3 regions of the Niameybacter sp. genome follow, and region 3 is predicted to be linked to each of the others. Evidence: predicted binding sites of a transcription regulator. Region 3 holds the regulator's gene; each other region holds the start of a gene.
What was found. Region 3 encodes Rex, which represses fermentation and respiration genes when NADH is low (regulators of the CRP and FNR family bind a similar motif). Its sites were predicted from a motif close to ATTGTTAANTANTTAACAAT; they were not measured.
Positions count from the first base shown of each region.

Region 1: a site for Rex is predicted at 1,924-1,943, ahead of asrA (anaerobic sulfite reductase subunit AsrA). Genes of this name have one in related genera too.
Region 2: a site for Rex is predicted at 2,704-2,723, ahead of adhE (bifunctional acetaldehyde-CoA/alcohol dehydrogenase). Genes of this name have one in related genera too.

Region 1 is NZ_JAVVQU010000020.1:41,965-46,208, forward strand. It holds gene asrC (sulfite reductase subunit C) at 1-85, opposite strand, end outside; gene asrB (anaerobic sulfite reductase subunit AsrB) at 98-889, opposite strand; gene asrA (anaerobic sulfite reductase subunit AsrA) at 889-1,899, opposite strand; gene RRY75_RS07300 (Crp/Fnr family transcriptional regulator) at 2,097-2,789, shown strand; gene RRY75_RS07305 (molybdopterin oxidoreductase family protein) at 2,867-4,244, shown strand, end outside.
Region 2 is NZ_JAVVQU010000042.1:13,887-18,130, forward strand. It holds gene adhE (bifunctional acetaldehyde-CoA/alcohol dehydrogenase) at 1-2,603, opposite strand, end outside; gene RRY75_RS11220 (hypothetical protein) at 3,096-3,236, shown strand; T-box leader at 3,403-3,605, shown strand; gene serS (serine--tRNA ligase) at 3,674-4,244, shown strand, end outside.
Region 3 is NZ_JAVVQU010000017.1:36,948-41,191, reverse strand. It holds gene RRY75_RS06520 (NAD(P)H-hydrate dehydratase) at 1-893, opposite strand, end outside; gene RRY75_RS06515 (holo-ACP synthase) at 871-1,275, opposite strand; gene RRY75_RS06510 (redox-sensing transcriptional repressor Rex) at 1,609-2,244, opposite strand; gene RRY75_RS06505 (ABC-F family ATP-binding cassette domain-containing protein) at 2,383-4,244, shown strand, end outside.

The sequences.
Region 1 (4,244 bases), on a different contig from region 3:
GCACACGTACTCTCGATGCTGTAATGCCTCTTACTTTACTTACTCTAAAAGCATTCTTTTTAAGTTTCTTTGTATTAATATCCATAGCTTCCTCCTCTTAATCCCTTAACAATTTGCCTTGTGTATAGTTAAACACTGGGCCTTCTAGACAAATATAAGTATCACCCATCTTACAATGTCCACATTTACCAATACCGCAGCACATTTTTCGCTCTTGCGAAATCCAAATATTTTCTTCTTTAATACCACGTTTTAAGAATGCTTGCACTGTAAACTTCATCATAATAGGAGGACCTACTACTATAACCTGTACATGCTCTAAATCTTGAATTGGAAGTTCTGGAATATATTTTGTTACAAGTCCTACTGGCCCCTCATAACCTTCTGGCGCTTGGTCAACTGTTACCGTAATGTGAGCCGTATGACTCCATTCTTCTAAATCTGCTTTAAAAAGTACATCCTCTGGTGTTTTGAAACCTGTAATAAGTGTAAGCCCTTTACATGCTTCACTAGATTTAGCAAAATGCTCCACAATACCTCTAACAGGTGAAAGACCTGTACCACCTGCTACTACTACAATTTCATGATTTCTATATACATCAAGATCAAACCCATTCCCATATGGCCCTCTTAAAAAGAGTTTATCACCCACATATTTTTCAAAGATTTCACCAGTTACTTTCCCTACTTTACGAATGGTAAGGTCTACTGTACCTTCACTCATACCACTTACTGAAATAGGTGCTTCACCATATTTCGGAATAGATACTTCGAAGAACTGACCTGGCTTAACTGTGCCCTCAAATGCCATACGGAAGGTATATTCAATTTCTGTATGTTTAATAACCTCTTTGATTTCTGATAAAAAAGGGATATATTCATTTTTCATTACGATTGAACCTCCTTCATAGCATCTGATAATTTGTTAATACATGCTGAATATGAGATATACTCCGGACAAATATCGTCACAACGTCCACATCCTACGCACATGTGGTGGCCAAAACGTTTCTTATAATCATGCACTTTGTGTAGCACTTTAAAACGCATACGTTGCCCTTTGTCACCTCTAAAGCTATGTCCACCCGCCATATTGGTAAATCCATCAACTTGACAAGATGCCCATACTCTACGACGTTCACCTGCCCTTTTATGATCAGATCCTTCGTAAAATACATCTTGCATTGTAAAACATGTACATGTTGGACATACAAAGTTACAACGACCACATGCAATACAACGTTCGTTGTACTCATTCCACATCGCACTATCCATAACTTCAGCCGATAAATTTTCTGGGATATTGACTCTTGTTTTGTTTTCTATCACATAGTCTGGTTTAACACTTACTTCTTCCACTTCTTCAAGACGTGAGAAAAGTGCCTCAAAGCCCCCTTCAATAAATGCCTCATTACCTTGCACCTTAATATAAGCATCATAGTTGCTTGTTCTATTTGTATCCATATCTACACAAAAACAACGCTCAAAGGACTCTGTACATCCCATTAGGATAAATTTGGTCTTTTCTCTAATTCTTTTATAATATATATCTTCAAAACCATTTCTAAGGTAAATATCATCCATACGTTTTACAGCATGTAGATCACAACTACGCAAGAAAATAATCGCTCCCTTTTTCGGTTCATCTGACTCTTTCACTTCATCTTCTGTAAAATAGAAGAGTGTCTCGGAAATAGGTGTTAAAACTTCTTTATATGAGAACTCTGACTTCTCTTTGAAATTAATTTCCTCTACAGACTCTACTCTGCCATATCGTATACGATTGGTATCTGAGTAAGTCCCTTCTCCAATAAAAGTCTTCGGTGCATAAATACTATATTCTTTCGAAAGTTCTCTCAAAATACAATCTAAGTGTGCTGTACTTGTTTTATATCCCATTTCCTACACTCCGTTCTTTCTATACTTGTTAATTCATTAACATGATATTCTTGTGTCAGTATATGGGATTCACCTTCAAAAAACTGTGATGTTTATCACGTTCTCTGACTACTTTTTCTTTTTCATTTTAATTTTTGATATTTAATCATATAATAGATAAAGCAACCAAAATCCAAATATAAAAAAGGTAGATATTTATGGCACGTATTACAAAGGAAACACTAGAACAACTTAGCTTATTCGAAGCACTCTTGCCTACTACCTATGCTCATCTAGAAAGTATAGGTCATGTTAAAACTTATAAAAGTGGTACCCACCTGTTTAGAGAAAAGGATAGACTCCATTGCTTTTATATTATTTTATCTGGAACTGTTACACTGTATAAAACAAACTCAAATGGTCAAATTAAGACTATATTCATATTAGGGAAAGATACTTTGCTCAACGAAACACTCTTTGATGACCTCCCTGCTTCTATTAGCTGTAAAACCCATGCAGATTGTACGATTCTCACTTTTTATCGTTCTGATTTTATACCCTTATTGCAACAAGACTTTAGACTTACTCAGAACTTTGTCAATCATATTAGCAAACGGATTCGGCGACTCTATCGCCAAATCAAAAACTCTACCTCTATTATTAAAATGGAGAAAAAATTAGCTGCAAAAATTTGGAAACTTACTCAAGATTATGGTATTCCTCATGAAAGTGGTGTTATGCTTGACTTCCCTATTACAATCACGGCTCTTGCCGAATTATTAGGATCTTATCGTGAAACTATTTCACGTTCTCTTAAAATCTTAGTAGAAAATCAACTCATCATTTATGAGCATAAATATATTTTTGTTCCAGACACCCATGCCCTTTCTCGATTTTTCAAGGCACCGTGAGATTAGTCACGGTGCTTTTATTCATAAAGGATTATAATTTATCTATCGTTAATTAATTATCAAAAAGGAGGCTCTCCATGAAAAAAGTGCAATCTACATGTAATGTATGTTCATTAGCGTGTAATCTTGATTTCTATGTGGAAAATGAGCAAATCGTAAAAGTACTACCTACACCTACCTATCCTGTTAACAAGGGTTTCTCTTGCATTAAAGGCATCTCTCTAGATAAGCAAAATACAAAATTCAAACCCTCACCTCTACCAAAGATTCGCAGTGCACAAGGCGAAATGCAAGAACTTCCTTGGGACGTGGCTTATCACTATGTAGCAGACAAGCTCCTTAATATTCAACAAACTTATGGAAGTGACAGTATTGCTGCCATTAGCACAGGTCAATTACCTTTAGAAGAAATGGCTCTATTTTCTCATGTTATGCGCAACTTTTTAAAAGGACATGTAGATGGTAATACTAGACTTTGTATGGCAACTTCTGTTGTTGCACACAAACAAAGCTTCGGATTTGATGCACCTCCTTACACTTTAAATGACTTTGAACTTTCAGATACCATTTTCTTAATTGGTGCAAATCCTATTGTGACACATCCAATTATCTGGGATCGTATTCGTCGCAATCCAAATAAGAAAGTCATCGTCATTGACCCTCGTCGCTCTGAAACAGCTCAAAAAGCTGATTATTTCTATCCACTCAATGGTAAAACAGATATTTATCTTTTCTATGGACTTGCTCATATTCTCATTGAAAAAGATTATATTGATACCCAGTACATTGAAGCGCATACTGAAAACTTTGAGGGTTTCAAATCACTTGTTACTACCTATACACCTGATATTGTTGCAAAAAAAACTGGACTTTCCTTGGACAGCTTATATGAAATGGCTGAACTCATTCATACAGGTAAAAGTGTATCTCTTTGGTGGACGATGGGTGTTAACCAAGGCTATGAAGCTGTAAGAACTGCTCAAGCTATTATTAATATCGCACTTATGACTGGCAATATAGGACGTCCTGGTACTGGCGCCAACTCTATTACAGGACAATGTAATGCCATGGGCTCACGTATATTTAGTAACACAGCAGGCCTCTATGGAGGTGGCGACTATGACAACACAGTAAGACGTCAAGCTGTTTGTAATGCACTTGAAATAAGGGACGATCAGCTTATCAACAAGCCAACACTCCCTTACAATGCTATTATCGAAAAAATTACTAGTGGTGAAATCAAAGCGCTTTGGGTAGTCTCTACTAATCCTCGTCATTCTTGGACCAACAACTCTACCTTCCAAGAAGCACTTAAACACCTTGAACTTTTCATCGTTCAAGATATTTATGACGATACCCATACATCACAAGATGCAGATGTTTTCTTCCCTGTTGTTTCAGGTCTGAAAAAAACTGGAACTTACATTAACACAGAAAGACGTCTTTCTGCTATGC
Region 2 (4,244 bases), on a different contig from region 3:
AAGTAAGCTTTTTTATAAAGCTCTTGTAATTCTATAACTTTTGGTAAACGTGGGTTAGCTGTTGTACATTGATCTTCGAATGCTTTGTAAGAAAGATCTTCTACCGCTGCCATGTATGTTTTTTCTTCAATACCACAGTCTTTGATAGTCATTGGAATATTGAGTTCTTTCATAAGGTCACGGATTGCTTTAACTAAAGATTGTACACCTTCTTCTGGAGTAGAAGCTTTAAGTCCAAGTGCTTTGGCAATTTCAGCAAATTTCTCTGGAGCAATATATTTTTCATATTTAGGGAAGATAGCAAACTTACTTGGTGTTGTTTCACCATTGTACTCAATAACATGAGGAAGTAAGATAGCATTCGCACGACCGTGAGGAATGTGGAACTCTGCGCCTAATTTATGAGCCATTGAGTGGTTAATACCAAGGAATGCATTTGTAAATGCCATACCAGCGATACATGATGCATTATGCATTTTCTCACGAGCTAAAGGATCTTTTGCACCCAATTTGTATGAGCGTGGTAAGTATTCAAATACTAATTGAATAGCTTTAATTGCAAGTGCATCTGTGTAGTCTGATGCAAGGATAGATACATAAGATTCGATAGCATGTGTTAATACGTCAAGACCTGTATCTGCTGTTACAGAAGCTGGAACTGTCATAACAAACTCAGGGTCGATGATTGCTACATCTGGAGTTAGTTCGTAGTCAGCAAGAGGGTATTTCATATTTTTAGATCTATCAGAGATAACTGCGAATGATGTTACTTCTGAACCTGTACCTGATGTTGTTGGAATAGCTACGAATTTAGAGGTGTTACCCATTGTAGGGAACTTGTAAACACGTTTTCTAATATCTAAGAATTTTTGAGCCATACCTTCGAAGTCAGCTTCTGGGTGTTCGTAGAATAACCACATAGCTTTACCAGCATCCATTGCAGAACCACCACCAAGTGCGATGATTACGTCTGGTTTGAATGAACGCATCATTTCAGCGCCTTTTCTTACTGTTACTAAGTCTGGATCAGGCTCTACATCACTGAAAATTTCTATTGATACTTTATTTTGGTTCTTATTTAATTGATATACTAATTTATCTACATAGCCTAATTGAACCATCATTGGATCAGTTACGATCATTGCACGAGAGATTTCAGGCATTTTTGAAAGGTAAGCGATAGAACCTTGTTCGAAGTAGATTTTTTCTGGAATTTTAAACCATTGCATATTCACGCGTCTCTTAGCCACCCTTTTCTTATTGATTAAGTTTGATGCAGTAACGTTTGATGTTGTTGAGTTACGTCCGTATGAACCACAGCCAAGTGTAAGAGATGGCATATTTGTATTGTAGATATCACCAATTGCACCATGTGTAGAAGGTGAGTTTACAATGATACGACCTGTTTTAAGTCTATCAGCGAAAGCGTTGATTGTTGATTGATCTGTTGAATGGACAACTGATGAGTGACCAAGACCACCAAGTTCAACCATTTGTGCTGATTTTTCAATACCATCAGCTGCATCTTTAGCTTTAAGTACAGCAAGTACTGGAGAAAGTTTTTCTCTTGAAAGTGGGTACTGAGCACCAACACCTTCGATTTCACAACAAAGTATTTTTGTTTCCTTTGGAATTGTTACACCAGCAAGGGCAGCAATTTCATATGGGTATTTACCTACAATATCTGGATTAACCATGTGTTTTTCAGGATTGATAACAACAGGTTCGATTTTTTTGATTTCTTCTTTTGTAGCAAAGTAGCAACCATGTTTTTTCATGTAAGCAATAGCTTTATCATAAACAGGGGCTTCAATGATAGCAGCTTGTTCAGATGCACAAATCATACCATTATCAAATGATTTTGAAAGGATAAGGTCTGTAAGAGATCTTTCAAGGTTAGCTGTTTTGTCAATGAAAGCAGGAACGTTACCAGGTCCTACACCAAGTGCTGGTTTACCAGCTGAGTATGCAGAACGAACCATTCCAGAACCACCAGTAGCAAGGATCATAGCTACACCTGTATGATTCATAAGTGCTGAAGTTGCTTCGATTGATGGATACTCAACCCATTGGATACAGTTTTCAGGAGCACCGGCAGCGATAGCAGCATCTCTTACTGTTTTAGCAGCTTCAACCGAACATTTTTGAGCTGATGGGTGGAAACCAAAGATGATTGGATTTCTTGTTTTCATTGCAATGATTGATTTGAACATTGTTGTAGAAGTTGGATTTGTAACAGGTGTAACCCCAGCAATGACACCGATTGGTTCTGCTACTTCCATGTAACCTTCATCATCATTATCTTCAATAACACCAACAGTTTTGTCATGCTTAATACTGTGATAAATGTATTCTGTTGCGAAAATGTTTTTTGTAACTTTATCTTCGAATATTCCACGGCCTGTTTCTTCAACTGCCATTTTTGCAAGTTTCATTTGAGCTGCAAGACCAGCAAGAGCCATAGCTTTTGTAATTTCATCTACTTGTTCTTGATTAAGGTTCATAAATTGTTCAAGCGCTATATTCGCTTTTTTTACGAGTTCGTCTACCATTACATTTGCATCAACAATTGGTGCTTTTTGTTCTTTTTTATTTTCTGACATGATTAAAGCCTCCTTAGGATGTGTTCTATATTTTTAAGTGATTATTAACTTGAAATAAGTTGCCTAGCTAGGGACAAAGGTATACTTTTAACTAGGCAAGTTGGTTATAATTTTAACAATTGATGTTAAAAAAATTAGCTTAATCTGGTAAAGATTAAGTTTTTGATTAAGAAATAATGCTGTTTACTCTTAAATAATAACATGAGTTAAGAAGAGTGTCAATAAAAAGTGTTAAAAATATAACGAAAAAGATTTTTAAGGAAAAATATGCTAGTAGATAGAATAATGATAGTTGTATAGATATGAAACTTAATTTTTTGTGAGTATGGATATAACATGAAAGTAGGGAAAAATTTCTGTGTTAACTATAACTGTACGATTCTTGATGTAAATACAGTTACTATTAGAGATAATGTAATGTTTGCGCCTAATGTATAAGTCTATACAGCTACATATCCAGTAGAAGCTAGCCTAAGAGTAAGTGGTGTAGAGATGAGATGCCCTATTGTAATAGGAGCGGGAAGTGTTATAACAAAAGATATACCAGATTATGTAGTTGCAGTAGGCAATCCTTGTAGAGGAAGTTTAGGGCAAAAAAATAACCTAGATTTCGGGGGAGGAAATCTAGGTTGAGGGGGGATTTAGCGATGTACCTCACACTTGGTACATTGGTAGTATAGACAAATTAAAAAGGTTATATACATACGAATTGAAAAAAGTTATAAAGCATTATAAGGTCTTGCATTTTTAAAATGAATATCATATAATGAAACAAATATCAAGATTTTGATACCATAATTAAACAATGTTGATGAGAGAAAAGCTTTAGAACATGTTTTGCAGAGAGCTAGTGGGTGGTGTGAACTAGTAAGCAGGCTTTAGCGTTCCGCTTTCTGAGTTGCTGACGATGAGTCAGGAGGGAATTGCCCTTTATAGCAATGAGAGGTCAACCTATAGGTTGATGAATAAAGGTGGTACCACGAGTATGCAATCGTCCTTTTATCTTATAAGAAGATAAAAGGACGTTTTTTATTTTTAATTTATTTAAATAATTTGAAGAGGTGAAAGATATGTTAGATATTAAAAGATTACGTAGTGATTTTGATGAGGTAAAAGCAGCATTAGGCAAAAGAAGCGGTAACTATGATTTAGAAGGATTCTTAGCATTAGATACTAAAAGACGTGAACTTCTTGCAGAAGTAGAAGTACTTAAAAACAAACAAAACGTTGTGTCTAAACAAGTACCAATGATGAAAAAAGAAGGCAGAGATGTAACAGCAGTACTTGCTGAAATGAAAGAATTATCAGATGAAATTAAAGGGATTGACCAACAAGTTAAAGAAGTAGATGAAACACTTATGAACATCCTTCTTACACTTCCAAACACACCAAACCCACAAGTGCCAGTAGGTGTAAGTGATGAAGAAAACATTGAGCTTAGAAGAATTGGTGATGTAAGAACATTTGATTTTGAAATCAAACCACATTGGGATCTTGGCGAAGACTTAGACATCCTTGATTTTGAAAAAGGTGCAAAAGTAACAGGTGCACGTTTCACATTCTACAAAGGATTAGGTGCTAGACTTGAGCGTGCAATCATGAACTTTATGTTAGATATGCATGTAGACAAACATGGCTATA
Region 3 (4,244 bases):
ATAGCTTCTGTCACCTTTTGTTCTACTATATCTGTCAAACTTGTAGGTACTGCTATAGTTACCACTCCTGCCCCTACACGCATAGCTCCGAGGCTTGCCATACAAATTGCTCCACTCATCCCTTTTTGTCCGCCTATCATTAACACTTTTCCATAACTTCCTTTGTTACTCCTTACTGGGCGATCAGGCAATAACTTCTGCACGAGTGTCTTATCAATAGCACAGTATTTTCCTCTCATTTCCTCTACAAGCTGACCTGGAATACCAATTTCTACAATTCTCAACTCCCCTATATAAGTCATGCCAGGATATAAAAACTGCCCTACCTTTCCCATTTGAAAAGTGATGGTGCAATCTGCCCTAATTGCTTCACCTAATACATCTCCTGTATCACATGCAATCCCTGAAGGCATATCAATGCTCAGTTTAAAGGCATTTACCTTGTTAACTTGTTGAAGAAGCATCGCTAAGTCCCCTTCTACATTCCTTGTAAGTCCAGTTCCAAAAATACCATCTACTATTACCTCTGCCCATTCCATGTGTTCCTCTTGCTGTTTCCTATCTATCAATACGTTCACACAAGGTATCCCCAACTTTTCACAAATAGCATAATAGCACTTTCCATCCTTTGAAAGCTTGTCTAAAGTTGTTGCAAGGCCAATTCTCACCTGCATACCACCTAAGCATACAAGTTGTCTTGCTAGAGCTAAGCCATCTCCTCCATTATTTCCAGGTCCGCATAGAATAAGGATGCGTTTGCCTTTATGATGAGCCACAACGTATTCAAAAAGCCTACTCGCTGCTTGTTCCATAAGTAGCAGGCTTGGAATATGATACTTGATTAGTGCCTCTTGATCTAGCTGATTCATTTCACTTTTTGTTGCAAGTTTCATCTACATTCCCCTTTTCTGCAATCACAAAAGCCGTAGCATAATCTTTTGTATGTGAAATACTAAGATGTATGTGCGTAATCCCGAGCTCTCTCGCTAGTATCAAGGCTCCTCCATGAAGTTGAATCTCTGGTTTTCCCTTTGTATCCTTTGTCACTTCAATGTCCTTTACTTCAAAATTTACAAACCCCGTACCTAATGCCTTACTCACTGCTTCTTTAGCCGCAAATACACCTGCTATAGATTCAAACTGTAGCTTATCCCCAGTTACTAAACGTGTTTTCTCATTTATTGTCAAAAGTTTCTCCAAAAAGGCTGGCGTACGTAAAGCTACTTTTTTAATACGTTCTACTTCTACTATATCATTCCCTATTCCTACTATCACTTTTTAGAATCCCCCAACTTCTTATCCAATTTATCAATATGCTTATAGCCTACTATATTATGTAAGTACTAGTAAAGGTTAAATTGCCTTGCTCTTTTAAATAGCCTATAAGCTCTTTCTCCTTTTGTTGGATCAAATCATTAGCTATCAACACCTTAACCGTATACTAGTTTTTATCTATAACCCCTTTGACCATTTTTTCTCTTTCTTTATCTTGCTGTACTTTATATATCGTCACGTAAAAGTTACCTAAATAGTTTTATTTAGCAAAAATACTTCCAAGCAAGACTATGTTATCGTCTTACTTGGAAGTATTTAAATAAAATCTCATAATTATTCTTCGCCTTCATTAATCTTATACGCAAGCGTCATTAATGAATGTGAAAGATGTACGTTCTCAACTTGTACACCATCTGGTACAAATAAATCTACAGGTGAGAAGTTCCAAAGTCCTCTTACACCCCAATTAGCCAAATTCTCAGCTGTTTCTTTGACTTTTGTCTTAGGCATTGTCAAAATGGCAATATCTACTTTATGTTCTTTTACGAACGCTTCCATCTGGTCAATATCCATAACTTCTAGGCCACGAATACTCATACCTACAAGTCTTGGATTGACATCAAATAATCCGATTAAATTAAAACCACGTTTTGCAAAAGTTGTATAGTTTGCAAGGGCCTGACCTAAATTACCTACCCCTACAATAATCATACTATGTGTTTTTTCAAGTCCTAGTATTTTTCCTATTTCTTTGTGTAAATATTCTACATTATATCCATATCCTTGCTGTCCAAAACCGCCGAAGTTGTTAAGATCCTGTCTAATTTGAGAAGCTGTAACTTTCATTCTCTCACTTAATTCTCTAGAAGATATTTTAGTTACACCATTGTCTAGTAATTCTGCTAAATTTCTATAATATCTTGGTAATCTACGAATTACTGCCATAGAAATTTTTCTCTCTTCAGTCACATCTTTACCTCCTTCTCTTTCTATTAGTCTAGTATAGCATTTTAGTTTTTTTTTTGTCAATCTGCACCTTCTATTCTTGACTTTTATTTTTACTGATTTTCTGTTAATATGAAACTACATTAACGAGGAGGTTCACTTATGATTGCTAACTGCCATAGTATACGTAAATCTTTTAACGAAGAAGTTGTGTTAAAAGATATTTCATTTCATATAGAAGATACGGAAAAAGTTGCCCTTGTTGGAAATAACGGGGCTGGTAAAACAACTTTATTTAGAATTTTAACAGGAGAACTGTCTTGCGACGGCGGCGACCTTTTCTTTGCCAAAGGTGCAACACTTGGCTATTTAGAACAAAACATGCAATTTAACTCTACTCATAGTGTTTACGAAGAGCTTTTGCATGTTTTTGATGAAGTCATTGCTTTAGAAGAAAAGCTACATCAAATGGAAGAAGAAATTGCAAGAACACATTCCATGGAGCTTACCCACACTTATGATGCACTACGTATGACTTTTGAAAACAAAAAAGGCTATGAATATAAAAGTTTAGTAAAAGGTGTGCTTAAAGGGCTTGGTCTAAAAGAAGAAATCTACAATCAGCCTATCACTACGCTATCAGGTGGACAAAAAACACGTGTAGCACTTGCTAAGCTTCTTTTAGAAGAACCTGATTTACTTCTTCTAGATGAGCCCACTAACCATTTAGATATTGCTGCTACAGAGTGGCTTGAAAACTACTTAAGAAGCTACAAAGGGGCAGTACTTATTATCTCTCATGATCGCTACTTCTTAGATCGTGTTGTTACTAAAGTCATTCACTTAGAGTTTGGACGCGCTATGGTCTATAATGGGAACTACAGTCACTTTATTATTGAAAGTGAAAAAGTTTATGAAGCAGCTATGCATCAGTATGAGAAGCAACAACAAGAAATAGCTAAACAACGTGCTGTCATTGCAAAGCTACGTCAGTTTAATCGAGAAAAATCTATTAAACGTGCTAGAAGCCGTGAAAAACTTTTAGATAAAATAGAAATTATAGACTTACCTATGATTGATGACAAACCCATGAACTTAGTGTTAAGTCCACGTATTACAAGTGGAAATGATGTCCTTACAGTCAAATCACTTGCTAAATCTTTTGAAGATGGCACACTTTTTAGTGGAATTGACTTTGACATCAAACGCGGAGAAAAAGTTGCTATTGTAGGCCCAAATGGTATCGGTAAAACAACTCTCTTCCGTATGATTATGGGGACTTCGGATATCTCTAATGGTACTATCGCTCTAGGTGCTAACGTACATATTGGTTACTATGACCAAGAGCATGCTACTCTAGACTTAAGTGCTACTATTATGGAAGAAATTCAACATACCTATCCTGATCTTACAAATACAGAAATTCGTAATATGTTAGCTAGCTTCCTTTTCACAGGTGAAGATGTATTTAAGCCTATTCGTGCTTTAAGTGGTGGTGAAAAGGGCCGTGTAGCTCTCGCTAAAATCATGCTTTCTAAAGCCAATTTTCTCATCCTAGATGAGCCGACTAACCACCTTGATATGATGTCCAAAGAGGTTCTTGAAAATGCACTTAACCAGTATGAAGGTACCATTCTTTATGTATCTCATGACCGTTATTTTATTAATCAGACAGCTACTAAAGTACTCGATATGGCAAATGACCATATGACCATGTATCTAGGTGACTATGACTACTTTATGGAGAAGAAAAAGGAAGCCCCTGTGAGTATAACCCTCTCTACTTCTTCTGCTTATGCTAAGCCTAGTACGCCTTCTACAAAAGAAGACTGGCAAAAGCAAAAAGAACTTCAAAATCGCATAAAAAAACTGCAGGCTGCATTAAAAGAGATTGAAGCACAGATTGAATCAAAAGAAACTGAAGTGATCACTTTTGATGAACAGCTTTGTCTAGAAGAAATCTATACAGACCCAGATAAATCACGCGAGGTACTTAACCTAAAGGCTCAATCTGAAGCAGATGT